Regions from separate parts of the Mesorhizobium sp. LNHC232B00 genome, predicted to be linked through region 1. Evidence: predicted binding sites of a transcription regulator. Region 1 holds the regulator's gene; each other region holds the start of a gene.
What was found. The regulator PhoB, encoded in region 1, activates phosphate uptake and scavenging genes when phosphate is short. The targets are predictions, from matches to a motif close to TGTCATNNANCTGTCAT.
Positions count from the first base shown of each region.

Region 2: the regulator PhoB is predicted to act here: its motif matches at 3,384-3,400, upstream of X743_RS158950 (esterase-like activity of phytase family protein).
Region 3: the regulator PhoB is predicted to act here: its motif matches at 2,611-2,627, upstream of phnC (phosphonate ABC transporter ATP-binding protein).

Region 1 is NZ_AYWP01000002.1:86,235-92,116, forward strand. Features, by position in the region: gene pstC (phosphate ABC transporter permease subunit PstC) at 1-652, shown strand, start outside; gene pstA (phosphate ABC transporter permease PstA) at 657-1,508, shown strand; gene pstB (phosphate ABC transporter ATP-binding protein PstB) at 1,505-2,308, shown strand; gene phoU (phosphate signaling complex protein PhoU) at 2,334-3,041, shown strand; gene phoB (phosphate regulon transcriptional regulator PhoB) at 3,058-3,747, shown strand; gene X743_RS166025 (ROK family protein) at 3,915-5,159, opposite strand; gene xylF (D-xylose ABC transporter substrate-binding protein) at 5,430-5,882, shown strand, end outside.
Region 2 is NZ_AYWP01000006.1:73,304-79,185, forward strand. Features, by position in the region: gene X743_RS158960 (trimethylamine methyltransferase family protein) at 1-785, opposite strand, end outside; gene X743_RS158955 (FAD-dependent oxidoreductase) at 798-3,209, opposite strand; gene X743_RS158950 (esterase-like activity of phytase family protein) at 3,507-4,982, shown strand; gene X743_RS158945 (L,D-transpeptidase) at 5,073-5,867, opposite strand.
Region 3 is NZ_AYWP01000002.1:363,802-369,683, reverse strand. Features, by position in the region: gene phnK (phosphonate C-P lyase system protein PhnK) at 1-250, shown strand, start outside; gene phnL (phosphonate C-P lyase system protein PhnL) at 456-1,163, shown strand; gene X743_RS164750 (DapH/DapD/GlmU-related protein) at 1,160-1,777, shown strand; partial or broken gene X743_RS01000000168605 (DUF1868 domain-containing protein) at 1,861-2,572, shown strand; gene phnC (phosphonate ABC transporter ATP-binding protein) at 2,707-3,564, shown strand; gene phnD (phosphonate ABC transporter substrate-binding protein) at 3,666-4,574, shown strand; gene phnE (phosphonate ABC transporter, permease protein PhnE) at 4,630-5,589, shown strand; gene phnE (phosphonate ABC transporter, permease protein PhnE) at 5,655-5,882, shown strand, end outside.

The DNA.
Region 1 (5,882 bases):
CGAGCTTTGCCCGCGCCCGCTGCGGCGCCCCATCGGCATGGCGGTGGAATTGCTGGCCGGCATTCCCTCGATCATCTACGGCATCTGGGGCCTGTTCGTGCTGGCGCCGTTCCTGCAGACCACGGTGCAGCCGTTCATCATCAGCGTGTTCCACGGCGTCCCCGGCCTCAGCAGCCTGTTTGCCGGCCCGCCTTACGGCATCGGCCTGCTGACATCGTCGATGATCCTTGCCATCATGGTGCTGCCTTTCATCACCTCGATTACCAAGGACGTCTTCGACACGGTGCCTCCGGTGCTGAAGGAATCGGCCTACGGCATCGGCTGCACGACCTGGGAAGTGACGCGCCGCGTCGTCATTCCCTACACGCGGATCGGCATCATGGGCGGCGTCATGCTCGGCCTTGGCCGCGCGCTCGGCGAGACCATGGCGGTGACCTTCGTCATCGGCAACGCCCACCGCATCAGTACGTCGCTGTTTGCGCCCGCAACGACGATCTCCGCGACCATCGCCAACGAATTCACCGAAGCGGTCGGCGATCTCTACACGTCTTCGCTGGTGGCGCTCGGCCTGATTCTGTTCGTCATCACTTTCCTGATCCTTGCCATCGCACGCTACATGCTGATGCGCATCGACGCCCGCACCGGAGCCTGAACCGATGTCGACAGCCACGTCGCTTCACCAGAGCCGCAAGCGCAAGAATGGCGTGATGATGACGCTGTGCGTCGCCGCGGCGGGCATCGGCCTTGCCTGGCTGGCGCTCATTCTCGGCGCCTTGCTCTACAAGGGCCTGTCGGGCGTCAATCTTTCGGTCTTCACGGAAATGACCCCGCCGCCCGGCGACGCCGGCGGCCTGCTCAACGCCATCTACGGCAGCATCGTGATGACCGTCATCGGCATCATTGTCGGCACGCCGATCGGTGTGCTGGCCGGCACCTACATGGCCGAATACGGCCGCTTTTCGAAGCTCACCACCATTGTCCGCTTCATCAACGACATCCTTCTGTCGGCGCCGTCGATCATCATCGGCCTGTTCGTCTACGAATTGATGATTCGGCCGATGGGGCACTTCTCGGCGATCGCCGGCGCCGTCGCGCTGGCGATCCTGGTCATCCCCGTCGTCGTGCGCACCACCGAGGACATGCTCAATCTGGTGCCCAACGCCTTGCGCGAAGCCGGCACCGCGATCGGCGCGCCGCGCTGGGTGGTCATCCGTTCTGTCGCCTACCGCGCCGCGCTTTCGGGCATCGTCACCGGCATATTGCTGGCCATTGCCCGTATCTCCGGCGAGACGGCGCCGCTGCTGTTCACCGCGCTCAACAACCAGTTCTGGTCGAGCAATCTCAACGCGCCGATGGCCAGCCTGCCTGTCACCATCTTCCAGTTCGCTCTCAGCCCCTACGAGGAATGGCAGCAACTGGCCTGGACCGGCGCACTCATAATTACATTGACGGTTCTCGCGCTCAGCATCTTTGCGCGCAGCCTGACCGGACGCAGAGAGGACAAATGAGCCAGATGTTGTCTCCAGACATGACGATCGCCGCCGAGGCAGCCGCCAAGGCAAAGATCGAGGTCAAGAACCTCAATTTCTACTACGGCCAGTCGAAGGCGCTGAAGGACATCACGCTGTCGCTGCCCGAACGCAGCGTCACCGCCTTCATCGGACCGTCGGGCTGCGGAAAGTCGACGCTGCTGCGCGTCTTCAACCGCATCTACGAGCTCTATCCCAGGCAGACAGCCGAGGGCCAGGTGCTGCTCGACGGCAAGAACGTTCTCGACCGCTCGCAGGATCTCAACCTGTTGCGCACCAAGATCGGCATGGTGTTCCAGAAGCCGACGCCGTTCCCGATGTCGATCTATGAGAACATCGCCTTCGGTGTCAGGCTCTATGAGAAGATCAGCAAGGCCGAGATGGACGGCCGCGTCGAACAGGCGCTGAAGCGCGCAGCACTCTGGACCGAGGTCAAGGACAAGCTCAATGCCAGCGGCCTCAGCCTTTCGGGCGGCCAGCAGCAGCGGCTCTGCATTGCCCGTACCGTGGCGGTGAAGCCGGAAGTCATCCTGCTCGACGAGCCGGCCTCGGCGCTCGATCCGCTGTCGACCGCCAAGATCGAGGAGCTGATCGACGAATTGCAGGCCGACTACACGATCGTCATCGTCACCCACAACATGCAGCAGGCGGCGCGCGTGTCGAAGCAGACGGCCTTCATGTACCTGGGCGAACTGGTCGAGTTCGACAAGACGGAGAAGATATTCACGTCGCCCCGCGAGAAGCGCACGCAGGACTACATCACCGGCCGCTTCGGCTGATCGCACGCATACGAGGACCAGGATCATGGCCGAACACACGGTTGCAGCCTTCGACGAAGATCTCGGACAGATCAGCAGGCTGATCAGCGACATGGGCGACCTCGCCGGCTCGATGGTCGGCGGTGCCACCAAGGCGCTGCTGAACTCCGACAATGCGCTCGCCCAACGCGTCGTCTCCGATGACGCGATCATGGATGCGCGCCAGCGCGAGCTGGACGACCGCGCCATCACGCTGATCGCCAAGCGCCAGCCGATGGCCGACGATCTGCGCCACGTCGTGGGCTCGATCCGCATGGCCGGCGATCTCGAACGCATCGGCGACCTTGCCAAGAACATCGCCAAGCGCGTCGGCACGGTCGGGCTCTCCGCCACGCCGCGCGACCTGTCGCACTCCATCGACGCGATGGCGCAGCTGGTGCTGATCCAGGTTCAGGGTGTCATCGAGGAATATGCGGCGCGCGATGCCGACGCACTGGCCAAGCTGCGCGCCGACGACGAGCGTATCGACGTCAAATACACTTCGGTGTTCCGCGAACTGCTGACCTACATGATGGAAGATCCGCGCAACATCACCGCCTGCACGCATCTTCTGTTCTGCGCCAAGAACCTCGAACGCATCGGCGACCACGTGACCAACATCGCCGAGAATGCGTATTATGTGCTGACCGGCACACAGCTGCCCGCCAATCGTCCGAAGCAGGACGAAACCGCGATGTCGGCGCCGGCGGCATAGCAGGGGTGACCAGCCGATGATCGCGCCACGCATCATGGTGGTGGAGGATGAGGAGCCGCTAGGGGTGCTGCTCCGCTACAATCTGGAATCCGAGGGCTACCAGGTCGAGGTGGTGACGCGCGGCGACGAGGCGGAGATCCGCCTGCAGGAGAACGTGCCCGACCTTCTGGTGCTCGACTGGATGGTGCCGGCGGTGTCCGGCATCGAACTCTGCCGGCGCCTGCGGATGCGGCCCGAGACCGAGCGGCTGCCGATCATCATGCTGACCGCGCGGGGCGAGGAGAGCGACCGCGTGCGCGGCCTGTCGACCGGCGCCGACGACTATCTGGTCAAGCCGTTCTCGACGCCGGAATTCATGGCACGCGTCAAGGCGCTGCTGCGCCGCGCTAAACCTGAAGTGCTGTCCAGCGTGCTCAAGGTCGGCGATATCGTGCTCGACCGCGAATCGCACCGCGTCTACCGCAAGAAGAGCGAGATCCGGCTCGGACCGACCGAGTTCCGCCTGCTCGAATTCATGATGCGCCATCCCGGCCGCGTGTTCTCGCGCAGCCAGTTGCTCGACAATGTCTGGGGCGAGACGATCTACATCGACGAGCGCACCGTCGACGTGCATGTCGGGCGGCTGCGCAAGGCGGTCAACAATGGCCGCATGCCGGATGTGATCCGCACGATTCGTGGGGCGGGCTACGCGATCCGGGAAGATTAGGGGATATGCTGATATTCAGGTGATGCCGGCCTGCGAATGGCGGCTTCCTGCGCTTCCGGTACTCACGGACCCAAATGTCCGCTCCGTTCCGGTTCTCGGAATCCACCATCCTCGCCTCGGCCTGACCTGAATCTCAGCACGTCCCAGGTCGCGATCCGATATTCGGTTCAGGCCACATTCTTCCCAGCCGCGCCTGCTCTCGCCTGCACGCCCGGCGCGAAAATCTCCTGGTCGACGAAGGTCAGCGCGCGCATGGCGCAGCCTTCGCGGATCAGCGGCAGTTCGTTAGGCTCGGTGTCGAAAGAGATCGATTTCGAGTGCTGGCCGCCGGCGGTCTGGGCAATCGCCTCGCGCAAGGCCGGCTCGATCAGGTCGAAGGCGGCGGCGCTGACGCCGACCATGGCGACGGGGGCGGGATCGATCAGCGCGAACAGGCTGCCGAGGCCATAGCCGAGTGCCTCGCCGGCCTTGCGATAGGCCTGGCGCTCCGGTCCGTCCTTGTCGCGCGCCGAGGCCGCCAGCGCCCGCATGTCGGCGTCGCTGACGTCGACCGGTTCGGTGTCCTCGCCAAGCTGCCTCGCGCTTCGCCAGATGGCGTAGTTGCCGGCGTAGGCCTCGACGCAGCCGCGCCGTCCGCAGCGGCAGAGTGCGCCGCCCGGCCGGTGGATCATGTGGCCGAATTCGCCACCCGACGAGTGGGTGCCGGTGAACAGTTGGCCTTTCAGCACCAGGCCCATGCCGATGCCGTGAGACAGCAGAATGGCGATGAAGTCGTCGCGGTAGCGCTCGGGATCGCGCCAGCGCAGCGCCACCGCCATCATGTTGCAGTCGTTTTCCATGGTGGCGGGGATGCCGAACTCGGCCTCGAATATGTCGGCGAACGCGATGTCGGTCTGCGGCGTGATCGGCGACCACAGCATGGCGCGCGCCTCGGTATCGGTGATGCCCTGGATGGCCAGTGCGATGCGGGCGACGCTGCGGACATCGATGTCGGGATCGTCGATGCGGCGCCGCACGATGGCGACGCATTCGCCGATCAGCGCCTCGCGCGACATAGTCAGCGTGTCCAGCCGGCGCTGTTCCTCCGATATCACCTGGCCGGCATAGTCGATGACGGCGACCGACAGGAAATTCAGCGACAGCACCACGGTCATCACCGCCGCCGCCTCCGGGTTGAGGGTAAGGCCGACCTGCGGCCGGCCGCGTTTCAGCGAGCCGGCCTCGCTCGGCTTGCCCTCGGTCAGGACGCCTTCGCCGATCAGGTCGGAGGAGATCGCCGAAATGGTCGAGTGGCTGAGACCGGTGGTGGCGGCGATCTCGGTGCGCGAAGGCTGACCGGCACGGCGCACGGCCGAGATCACCATGGCGCGGTTGCGCCGGCGCAGATCGTCGTGGCGGATTCCGACCGACATGTTTCCCACATCCTCCCGGTCGCCGCGGCCTTTCGTGCCTCCCGAAGGCCGCCAAGCGACGCCACCAAATACTGGCAGAAGCGCCGCACGCTGTCATTATTTATTCCGGAGCTCGAAAAAAAGTCCGCGGCACCTCAAAATCCATCAGAATCATCGTTGACAGTGTTCCGGCGATGGACCAGTGTTTTTTCGAGGCTCGAAAAAATAGGGCCTTTGTGCCGGCCTTAGGGTCAGTTTGGTCGCGCCGTACGCGGCGCAGGGAGGAATATCATGAAGAAATTCACAGCCGCCATCCTGGCGGGTGTCGCCATGTCGCTGACGCTTGCGTCGGTCGCGCAGGCGAAGGACAAGGTCATCGGCGTTTCCTGGTCCAACTTCCAGGAAGAGCGCTGGAAGACCGACGAGGCCGCGATGAAAAAAGCGATCGAGGCCGCCGGCGACAAGTACATCTCCGCCGACGCGCAGTCCAATCCCGGCAAGCAGCTCACCGATGTCGAAAGCCTGATCTCGCAAGGCGCCAATTCGCTGATCATCCTGGCGCAGGACGCCTCGGCCATCGGCCCGGCGGTGCAGAAGGCATTGGACGAAGGCATTCCGGTCGTCGGCTATGACCGCCTGATCGAGAACAAGGACGTCTTCTACCTGACCTTCGACAACAAGGAAGTCGGTCGCTTGCAGGCCAGCGCGGTGTTCAAGGCCAAGCCGGAAGGCAACTACGTCTTC
Region 2 (5,882 bases), on a different contig from region 1:
GAGACCTGCCCCGCTTTGGCGAAATCGATGATGCCTTGCGCCATCGGTATATCGAGCTGACGCGGCGAGTTGGTGTTGATGACGGTGTAGCACCAGGCGTTCGAGCGGAACGCCTCCTCCGAAAGGCCGCGCGCCAGCCGCAGCATCTCGAAACCGTCCTCGACCTGCGGCGTGCCGCGCGCGAACACGAAGGGAAACTTGTCGGACAGCGTCAGCTGCGCACGATTGACGGCATAGTGGCGAAACCGGTTGTCGACATCCTGCGGCTCGACGCAGGGACCTAGCATATGCAGGACATTGAAATGCTGCACCAGCTTGATGAACTCCTCGAAGGCGGCGAGCGTGCCTGGCCGCCGGCCGCGCTCGAGATCGGTGACATTGGGCGCCCCGCTTCCGGCAAGAAACGTCATCGACCCGAGTTCGAGCGTCAGATCGCGGGAAGGATCGCCGCCACGGGCATGGATCGACCTCGGCGCCGAGGCCAGCGCCGCCGCCACCATGTCGCGGCCGATGCGCACCATGTCGGTATCCGGGTCGACCAGCGCACCGGCGCGGGCGAAAACCTCGCGTGCCTGCGGCAGCAGTACCTTGATGCCGAGCTCTTCCAGCACGCGCAGCGCCGTGTCGTGGATCGAGGCGACCTGGTCGTCCGAAAAGATCGGCTGCGGCAGAAACGGGTTCTTCAGCGAGCGGTAGTTGGGCCGGCGGCTGCTTTCGCTGCCGGCCTCACCCGTGCGTCCGCGCCGACGCTCGCGCCTGGCCTCACGTGCCGCTTCATCGATCATCGGAAATCCTCCTCATTGCCGCATCGCCTTGCCCAAGGGATCGTAGGGCGAGGCCGCGATGACCCGCGCCGGCCGCTCGACGCCGACAATGTGCACCGAAAGCGCAGTCTCCTCCTCGGCAGAATCGTCGTCCACCAACGCCAGCGCGACGCTCTTGCCGATCGTGTAGCCAAATCCGCCCGACGTGACGAAGCCGACGCGCCTTCCGTCGCGCCAGATAGGCTCGAAGCCGCTGGCGTCGGCGTCGAGTGCATCGATCTCCAGCGTCACGGTCCGTTGCGAGACGCCTCCCTTGCGCTCCCTCAGCGCCGCCTCGCGGCCGACGAAATCGCCCTTGTCGAAGGCTATGAAGCGGTCGAGCCCGGTCTGGCCAGGCCTGTAGCCCTGCGTGAATTCGCGCGACCAGATGCCGAAGCTTTTCTCCAGCCTGAGCGCATTGAGCGCGTAGTAGCCGATCTCGGCCAGGCCGAGATCCTCACCGGCGGCAAGCAGCGTCTCGCGCAGCGTCGCATGCATGGCCACCGAGCAGCTGATTTCGAAGCCCAGTTCGCCGGCGATGGATAGCCGGGCAACCCGCGCCCGCACCATGCCCACATCGAATGCCCCGCACGCCATGAACGGCAACGCCTTGCCGGACACGTCCTGGTGCGTGGTGCGTTCCAGGATCTTGCGCGCGTTCGGTCCGGTCAGCAGGAAGCCGCTCATCGCATCGGAAAGATCGGTGATTGCAACGCCGTCAGCCGCGTGGCTCTCGAACCAGCGCATGTGGAATTCCCTGAGATAATAGGAGCCCATCAGCCAATAATCGCCGCCGCCCCAGTTGATCACCGTGAGGTCGCCTTTCAGCCGCCCGTCTGGCCCTAGCATCGGCGCGAGCCGCGCCTGTCCCGCTTTCGGCAGCTTGCAGGCGAGCAGCCGGTCGAGCCATGCCTGGGCGCTTGGGCCCGACACGGCGTAGCGCGAATAGGCCGAGATATCGACGAGACCAGCAGCCCGCCGCACCTGCAAAGCTTCGTCACCGACGATGTCGAAGGCGTTGGAGCGCTTGAGTGTGGTGTTCTCGCGAAAACCCATCGGCGCGAAATAGGTCGGGATTTCCAGCCCCCAGGATGCCGTCCATTCGCAGCCCGCGGCACTCATGCCGTCATAGGCGCCGGGGCGTTTCAAAGGCCGGCCCGCAGGCAGCCGCTCGTTGGGAAAGGTCATGACGAAACGGCGCGAATAGAACTGCCGCGTCGTCTGCCTGAGATATTCCCGGTTGGCGGCGAAGGCGCCATAGCGGGCGATGTCCATGCCGAAGATATCGGCCTGCGGCTCGCTGAAAATCATCCACTCGGCCAGCGACTTGCCGACGCCGCCGCCCTGGCTGAAGCCGGCCATGACGCCGCAGGCGACCCAATAATTCTTGAGACCGCGCACCGGCCCGACGATCGGATTGCCATCCGGCGTGAAAGTGAAGGCGCCATTGACCCATTTGCGGATGCCGGCCGTCGCCAGGCACGGAAAGCGCTCATGCGCCTTGGCGAGTTCCGGGCTGATGCGGTCGATATCTTCCGGGATGAGCTCGATGCCGTAGTCCCATGGCGCCCCATCCATGTTCCAGTGCTTCGGGTTCTGCTCGTAGACACCGAGCAGCACGCCCTTGCGCTCCTGGCGCAGATAGGAAAAGCCATCGAGATCGACGGCGATGCCGATTTCCCGATCCAGCGCCGCGATCTCCGGAATATCCTCGGTGATGAAATAGTGATGCTCCATCGGTGTCACTGGCAGGTCGACGCCGGCCATCCGGCCGAGCTGCTTTGCCCACAACCCGCCGGCATTGACAACATGCTCGGCAACGATGGTGCCCTGCTCGGTAACGACGTCCCAGTGGCCGTCGGCGCGCGACATTAGCTCGATGACCCGGTTGCGCAGGATGATTTCGGCACCACGCTTCTTCGCAGCGCCAGCATAGGCATGGGTGGTGCCGTAGGGATCGAGATGGCCTTCGTTGGAATCATGCAGGCCGCCGAGCACGCCGGAGACATCGACGATCGGGCAGAGTTCTCTGATCTCTTGCGGGCTCACCAGCCGGGCGGTCTCGATGCCGACTGACTGGAACACCGCCCAGGCCGATTTCAGCCACTCCCAGCGCTGGGGATCGCTGACGATGTTGACGCCGCCGGTCATGTGCAGGCCGATGTCCTGGCCGGATTCGGCCTCGATCTCGCGGTAGAGGTTGATGGTGTAGTCCTGCAACGCCGCGACATTGGGATCGGCGTTGAGCGCGTGGAAGCCGGCCGCCGCATGCCAGGTCGAACCGGCGGTCAATTCGGCACGCTCGATCACCGCCACATCCGACCAGCCGAACCGCGTCAGATGGTAGAGCACCGAGGCGCCGACCACGCCACCTCCGATGACGACTGCGCGGTAGTGCGACTTCAAGGCTTCCCTCCCCTGTTCGAGGCCGGCACCATAGATGCACTAGACATATGTGTCCAGTCCGCGCCACCGACTTGCCGCACTGGGCGAAACTCCGCGTGGCAAAGCGCCATCGATTGGGTCACGCGAATGCGCTTCTTTGCTGGTGCACAAACAAGCCGGCGGACACACACCGCCTGTCACGCAAGCATCATGTTCACGCCGTAGATCGCTTTCGGGGAGACGCTCGCGGCATCATCGAGATGACGCCTCCTCCAGATTCAGCCGTTCCGGCACGCTTCGTCACAAAGAGGATTGTCCATGAAACACCTGTACCGAACCGCGTCGCTTGGCGTCGCGCTGGCCTTGTTCACCGCCTTGACGCCGGCGCTCGCCGACGGCACCGCGACCGTCGGCGGCCTCGTCAACAAGGGCTTGGTCGGCGTCGGCCGCATCCCGGCCGCCCAGCGCGACAAGTTCGGCGAAACCTTCGGCTCGGGCTCCGGCATGTCGATCGACACATCGGGCTGGACGCATGACGCTGCCGGCTACAAGGGCTCGCTCTTGCTGCTGCCGGACCGCGGCTACAATGTCGCCGGCACCACCGACTATCGCCCGCGCCTCAACACGATCGGCATCGAGTTTAACCCCGTCGCGCCGGGCGCCGCTCCAGCTACCGGCCAGGAACAGACCGGCGTCAAGGCGACGCTTGCCGACAGCATGCTGCTCACCGACGACAAGGGCGCCGACGCCACCGGCCTCGATCCGCAGTCGGACGTGCGCGCCGCCGCCGGCGACTTGCCGATGCTGCCCGCCGCCACCAACGGCAAGCTCGCCCTCGACAACGAGGCGATCGTGCGACTGCCCGACGGCTCGATGTTCATCTCCGACGAATATGGCCCCAATATCTACCGTTTCTCCGGCGAAGGCCGCCTGATGTCGGCGACCCAGCCGCCGGCTGCCCTGGTGCCGATGCGCAAGGGGACACCGAACTTCTCCTCCGACAATCCCGGCCCCGGTGCCGCCGAGCCCGATCCCAAGGATCCGGAAAGCGGCCGCCAGAACAACCAGGGCCTCGAAGGCATGGCGATGACGCCGGACGGCAAGTTCCTGATCGCCGTGCTGCAATCGGCGACCCGGCAGGATGGCGGCGATTCTCCTGCGACGCGGCAGAACACCAGGGCCTTGGTCTATGACGCGTCCGATCTCGCCCACCTGAAACTGGCACATGAGTATGTCGTGCCGCTGCCGGTATTCAAGGATGCCAAGGGCAAGACCAAGGTCGCCGCGCAAAGCGAGATCGTGGCGTTGTCGGACACATCCTTCCTGATGCTGGCGCGCGACAGCGGCAACGGTCAGGGCGTGAAGGGCGACACCTCGCTCTATCGCGAAATCAGCATCGTCGACGTCTCCACGGCCACCGACATCGCCGGCACGGATTTCGACAAGGACAAGCCGGTCGCCCCCAAGGGTGTGCTCGATCCGTCGGTGACGCCGGCCAAGCTGACGCCGTTCATCGACATCAACGACAATGCCCAGCTCGGCCGCTTCGGCCTGCACAATGGCGCGCCGAACGACCACGACAACCTCTCGGAAAAATGGGAAGCGATGTCGCTGGCAAGCGTGCTCGATCCGAAACTGCCCGACGACTATTTCCTGTTCGTCGCCAACGACAACGACTTCCTGACCCAGGACGGTTTGCAGGTCGGCGCGCCCTACAAGGCCGACGACGGCGCCAATGTCGACACCATGTTCCTGGTCTATCAAGTGACGCTGCCCGGCCTCGCCAAGAAGTAGCGATCACAGCTCAGGCGGGCGCGCCTGGCGCGCCCGCCTGAGCTGCCGCGATCGAATAATCGAGCCTTGCTAGGGATCCCGCGAAGGCGCTTACTTCAAGAACTCCGCGTCTTTCGGCACGCCCGCATCGATCGGCTCGGCTGTCCTGCTCGACACGGCCATGATCTTGCCGGCGGCCGACAGATTGGGACGCACGAAGACCTGGGCCGGACCGTTGACGCGGCTGTAGAGGTCGATGATGTCCTGGTTCATGAAGCGCACACAGCCGGACGACGCGTTCTTGCCGATGGAATCCCACTCCGGCGTGCCGTGCAGCCGGTACATCGTGTCCTTGCCGTCGCGGAACAGATAGAGCGCGCGGGCGCCGAGCGGGCTCTGCGGACCGGGCGGCATGCCGTCCTTGTATTTCGCCAGTTCCGGCCGGCGCTGGATCATTTCCGGCGGCGGCGTCCACACCGGCCACTTCTTCCTCGCCTGGACTACGGCGCTGCCGGTCCAGCCGAAACCGGCCTTGCCGAGGCTGACGCCGTAGCGGACGGCCTTGCCGCCATCTTGCACCAGATAGAGGAAGTGCTCTGACGTATCGACGACGATCGTGCCGGGCTTTTCGCCGGTCGGGTCGGCCACGACCTGGCGCACGAACTTCGGGTCGAGCTTGGTGACCGGGATTGCCGGCAGTTGATAGCCCTCGTCGGTGCGCGCCGCGTACATGCTCGCAGCGTCACCGAAAGCTGCATCGGGGGGCGCGGCGGCCACCGGCGGCGGCGGCGGCGCAACATCCGTCGTGGAGCACGCCGAAAGGGCCATCGCGGCCGCGCTCAAAGCGGACGCACTCAGAAACGCACGCCGGTTCAGGCGCTCGGAAAACAGCGGAATATCGGACATGAATCCCCCAGCTCA
Region 3 (5,882 bases), 280 kb from region 1:
CGAGCCGACCGGCGGCCTCGATGTTTCGGTCCAGGCACGCCTGCTCGACCTCCTGCGCGGGCTGGTCACCGATCTCGGTCTCGCGGCCATCGTCGTCACCCACGACCTCGCGGTGGCGCGCCTCCTGTCGCAGCGCATGATGGTGATGAAGGACGGCCGCGTCGTCGAAAGCGGCCTCACCGACCGCGTGCTCGACGATCCGCGCGCGCCCTACACCCAGTTGCTTGTTTCCTCGATTTTGCAGGTGTGACGATGGCGCCAAGGCACCCCCCTCTGGCCTGCCGGCCATCTCCCCCTCAAGGGGGGAGATTGGCTGTCACTTCCGTTTTCGCCAATTTTCGACGTCGGAGAATGTGCGAGGCCGAAAAGCTTTCGATCTCCCCCCTTGAGGGGGAGATGGCCGGCAGGCCAGAGGGGGGCGCTGGCCCGCAAACGAACGACTGGAGAACCTGCTGATGCCGACCCCGCTCGTTGTTTCCGACGTCGCCAAGAGCTTCACCATGCACCTGCGCGATGGCATCAAGCTGCCTGTCGTCGCTGGAGTCTCGTTCTCCATCAAGGCCGGCGAATGCACGGTGCTCGGCGGCCCGTCCGGTGCCGGCAAGAGTTCGATCCTGAAGATGCTCTACGGCAATTATGCCGTCGACGAGGGCCAGATCATCGTCACGCACGATGACGCGCTGATCGATCTCGCCAACGCCAGCCCGCGCACCGTTCTTGCCGTGCGCCGGCAAACGATCGGCTATGTCAGCCAGTTCTTGCGCGCCGTGCCACGCGTCTCGGCGCTGGATGTGGTCGCCGAACCGCTGTTCGAGCGTGGCGAGGAGCGCGAGGCGGCGAGAGGCAAGGCGCGCGCGCTGCTGGCGCAGCTCAACCTGCCGGAGAAACTCTGGGCGCTGCCGCCGGCGACCTTCTCCGGCGGCGAGCAGCAGCGTGTCAACATCGCGCGCGGCTTCATCACCGAGCACCCGATCCTGCTGCTCGATGAACCGACCGCCTCGCTCGATGCCAGGAACCGCGACGTGGTGATCGAACTCATCGCCGCCAAGAAGGCGGACGGCGTCGCCCTGCTCGGCATCTTCCACGACCACGACGTGCGCGAGGCGGTTGCCGACCGCATCATCGACGTCACCGCGTTTGCCCCCGGGAAAATCGCCGCATGAGCAGGAAATTGTCGGAGACGCCGCTGGTTCACCCGACGGCGGAGGTGCACAATTCCACGCTCGGCCGCTGGACCGAGATCGCCGACCGCAGCCGGGTCTCGGAAAGCGAACTCGGCGACTATTCATACATGATGCAGGATTGCGCCGTCTGGTGCGCTACGATCGGCAAGTTTGCCAACATCGCCGCGAGCGTGCGCCTCAATGCCACCAACCACCCGACGTGGCGGCCGACGCTGCACCACTTCACCTACCGCGCCTCGGACTATTGGGACGACGCCGAGCACGAGAGCGAATTCTTCGCGGAGCGTCGCGCCAAGCGCGTCACCATCGGCCACGACACCTGGCTCGGCCATGGCTCGACCGTCCTGCCCGGCATAACGGTCGGCGATGGCGCGGCGGTTGGCGCTGGAGCCGTCGTATCGAAAGATGTCGCCCCCTACACGATTGTCGCCGGCGTGCCGGCAAAACCGATCCGCGAGCGCTTCGACCGCCGAACGGCCGAACGCTATCAGGCACTCGCCTGGTGGGATTGGGATCACGCTCGGCTGCGTGCCTCACTCGACGATTTCCGGGAACTGTCTGCCGAAGCCTTCCTGGAGAAATACGAGGGATAGCTCCTCACATCGTCGTCATGGGAACTCGTTCATACCCTTGACACACGACTCGGACACGAGGCCATCTCCCCAAGGAGATCGCCATGCCCGACACAATCAGCCCCTCGCTCGCTGGATTCTTTGCCGGCTCCAACCCGACGCCACCGGCGCATCTTGGCACGCGCTACGACACGTCGGGCAACTTCCTGATCGAGCCCGGCAACACCGTCGTCAGTCACCTGGTCGGCGGCTCGCCGTCGCAGGCCGTGGTGCTTGCGGTGCGCGAGAAGATGAGGGCGATGCCCGATGCTGATCGGCTGGCCTTCACGCCCGTCTCCAGCCTGCACATGACGCTGTTCCAAGGCATCATCGAAAATCGCCGCCGCTTGCCCTACTGGCCGCAGGATGTCCCGCTCGACACCGGCATCGAGGCCATGACCCGCCTTTACCTGGAACGGCTAAAGGATTTCCGGGGCTTCGGCCCGTTCAACATCAAGGTGGTCGAAATCGTGCCGACCGGCCTCACCGTTGCCGGCGCGACCGACGACGACGTGCGCATCATGCGGTCAATGGCGCGATGCGCTGGCGGTGCCGTTCGGGTACCGGCACCCCGATCACGACGCTTACGTCTTCCACATCACCCTCGCCTATCAGATCCAGCGTCTTGCCGACGACAGGGCGGCCGCGTGGCAGACGCTGTTCGACGATTGCCTGGCGCTTCTCGCGCGCCAGGCGCCGGTGATCGAGATCAAGCCGCCCGCCTTCTGCAGCTTCCGCGACATGGAGCATTTCGAGGAATTGCTGGTCCTCGGCTGATCGCGCGGAAACGGGCGCATGACGCAGCGCCTGTGGAGCGTAACAAAACTGACATCCAGGCGACATGGCAGGTTCATGTGGCTGCGTTAGGCGAGAAGCCTGACGATCAACATGGTCCTGACGGGAACCTGCCCATGCCAGCAACCTCAGCCACGCTCGAAATCCGCGGCGTCACCCGACGATTTGGCAAGAACACCGCTGTCAGCGATATCAACATCTCGATCCCGCAGGGTCAGATGGTCGGCGTCATCGGCCGTTCCGGCGCCGGCAAATCGACCCTTCTTCGCATGATCAACCGTCTCATCGATCCCAGCCAGGGGTCGATTTTTTTTGACGGCGCCGAAGTCTCCCAGTTGCGCGGCTCGCCGCTGCGGCGCTGGCAGCGCGACTGCGCCATGATCTTCCAGCAGTTCAACCTAGTGCCGCGCCTCGACGTGCTGACCAATGTGCTGCTCGGCAAGCTGAACCACCGTTCGACGATATCGAACCTTTTCGGCATGTTCTCCCGCGCCGAATGCGCCGAGGCCGTCGCCGCCCTTGAGCGGCTCGACATGGCCCGCACCGCACTGCAGCCCGCCGGAACGCTATCGGGCGGACAGCAGCAGCGCGTCGCCATCGCCCGCGCCATGATGCAGCAGCCCAGGGTGATCCTCGCCGACGAGCCGATCGCCTCGCTCGACCCGCTCAATGCCAAGGTGGTGATGGATTCGCTGCAGGACATCAATCTGCGCGAGGGCATCACGGTCGTCACCAACCTCCACACCCTGGATACCGCCCGCACCTATTGCAACCGCATCATCGGCATGGCCGCCGGCAAGGTCGTCTTCGATGGAGCGCCGGAAGAGCTTGACCGCGAGGCCGTCCGTCTCGTCTACGGCGCCGACAGCAATGGTGGCGAGATTTCGGAGGCCATCACCTCCACCAGCGTTGCCTTCAAGCGAAAGATCGCCGCATCCGCCGGACCGCTCGAACCTGCATTCCCAGCTTACTGAGTTCAAGAAAGAGCGGCTCGGATCGTCCGCCCGCGTCAAGGGCACCTGTCAAAATCAATAACGCTGCCGGCGCGGGGCCGGAACCTACAGGAGAGATATCAATGTTCAGGAAGATGGTTCTCAGCGCCGTTTCGGTGCTCGCCATGGCCACCAGCATGGCCCACGCCGCCGACATGAAGGAATTCCGAGTCGGCATTCTCGGTGGCGAGAACGAAACCGACCGGCTGCGCAACTACCAGTGCCTGGCCGACCATTTGAAGGCCGAATTCGGTTTCGAAAAGGTCTCGCTGTTCCCGGCCGCCGACTATGACGGCGTCATCCAGGGCCTGCTCGGCGGTACGCTCGATTTCGCCGAACTCGGCGCTTCCGGCTACGCCAGCGTCGCGCTGAAGGACCCGAAGGCCGTTACCCCGATCCTCACCACCCAGCAGACCGACGGCGCCACCGGCTATTATTCGATCGGCCTGGCACTCAAGTCCTCCGGTATCACCGACATCAAATCGGCCAAGGGCAAGAAGCTCGGCTACGCCGATCCGGATTCGACCTCGGGCTACCTGATCCCGCTGACCCAGATCCCGAAGGACACCGGCGCTTCGAACGAGACCTTCTTCGCTTCGACCCAGTTCAACGGCGGCCACGAGAACAACGTCCTGGCCGTGCGTGACGGCAAGGTCGACGTCGCCGTGGACGATTCCTCGGGCATCGGCGACTTCAAGAACGGCTACACTTCGGGCACCTTCCACAAGGAAGTCGCCAAGGGCGCCGTCGACCCCAACGACTTCGTCGAAGTCTGGCGCTCGGGCCTGATTCCGAACGGCCCGCTGGTCGTGCGCACCGCGCTTGGCGACGACATGACCGCCAAGCTGACCGCCTTCTTCACCGACCTGCCCAAGAAGGACAAGGCTTGCTTCGAAGGCGTGGAAGGCGGCGATTTTACCGGCTACGTTCCGGTGAAGGCGGACTTCTACAACGTCATCGTCGAAGCCCGTAAGGCAGCCATCGGCGGCTAACGGCGAAATCGGAAAGGGCGGCGCTGAAAACGCCGCCCTTTTTGCATCTCCGATCATGACCCTTTCCGTGACAGCCCCCTCTTCTGGCGCTACCCATCAGATGGCCGATGCCTGGCGACGACAGACGTCGTTGCGCCGGTTCTATACCGCCCTCGGCGTCGCGCTGCTGCTTGTCGCCATGCTCGCCAGCATGTGGTTTGCCGACGAAGCCAATGCCGGCCACTTCTTCGACCGGCTGCCGCACATCCTGGATTTCCTGAGCTGGCTGGTCCCCAGGGACTGGAACGACGTCTGGCGGGCCTTGTTCGACATCGCCTCGCCGCATGATACCGGCACCCAGGAATTCAACTTCCCGCTTGGCCGCGTCTATGTCTGGGGCGGCCTCTACATCCCCGAATATTTCGAGCTGATGCTGACCACGGTGAACGTGGCGCTGGTCTCCACCTTCATCGGTTTCGTCTTCGCCGTGCCGTTCTCCTTCATCGCCGCGCGCAACCTGACGCCGCACCCTGTGCTGCGGCTTGTCGTCAAGCGCTTCATGGAATTGCTGCGCGCCTTCCCCGAGATCGTCATCGCCGGCCTGTTCGCGGCCATCGTCTCGATCGGCCCGGTCGCCGCCATCATCGCCATCGGCCTGCATTCGATCGGCGCGCTGGGCAAGCTTTTCTACGAGATCAATGAAAACATCGACATGCGGGCCGAGGAAGGCCTGCGGGCGGTTGGCGCCAACTGGTTCGAGCGGGTGCGCTTTGCCGGCCTGCCGCAGGTTCTGCCGAACTTCATGTCCTACACGCTGCTGCGGATCGAGATCAACGTTCGCATCTCCACCATCATGGGCGCGGTCGGCGGCGGCGGCATTGGCGAGGAGCTCAAGCTCTCCATCTCGCGCGGCTTCGGCGCCAAGACGCTGGCCCTGGTGCTGCTCCTTTTCACCACCATCTTCATCGTCGACCAGTTCTCAGCCTGGCTGCGCCGCAAGCTCGTCGGCGAGCAGGCCTTCGTGATGGGGGCTTAGACCATGGTCCCGAAAAGTGGAGGCCGGTTTTCGGAAGAGATCATGGTCAAACAAAAAGACGAATCATGGCGACCATGACGGCGGATGAAATCAGCGCGATCGAGGACCGCTTTCCGCAGGTGTTCCGGCGCCCGGCCTACAAGCGCTTCGGTCCGCTGTTCCTGCTTCTGGGCACGGTGCTCTACCTCGCCTATGCGATGTGGTTCTTCAGCCTGCCGCAGGTGCTGCGGGAATCGCACTGGGAGCGCCTGCCGCTGTTCCTGTCGCAGTGGGTCAGCTACGATCTGCAGCCG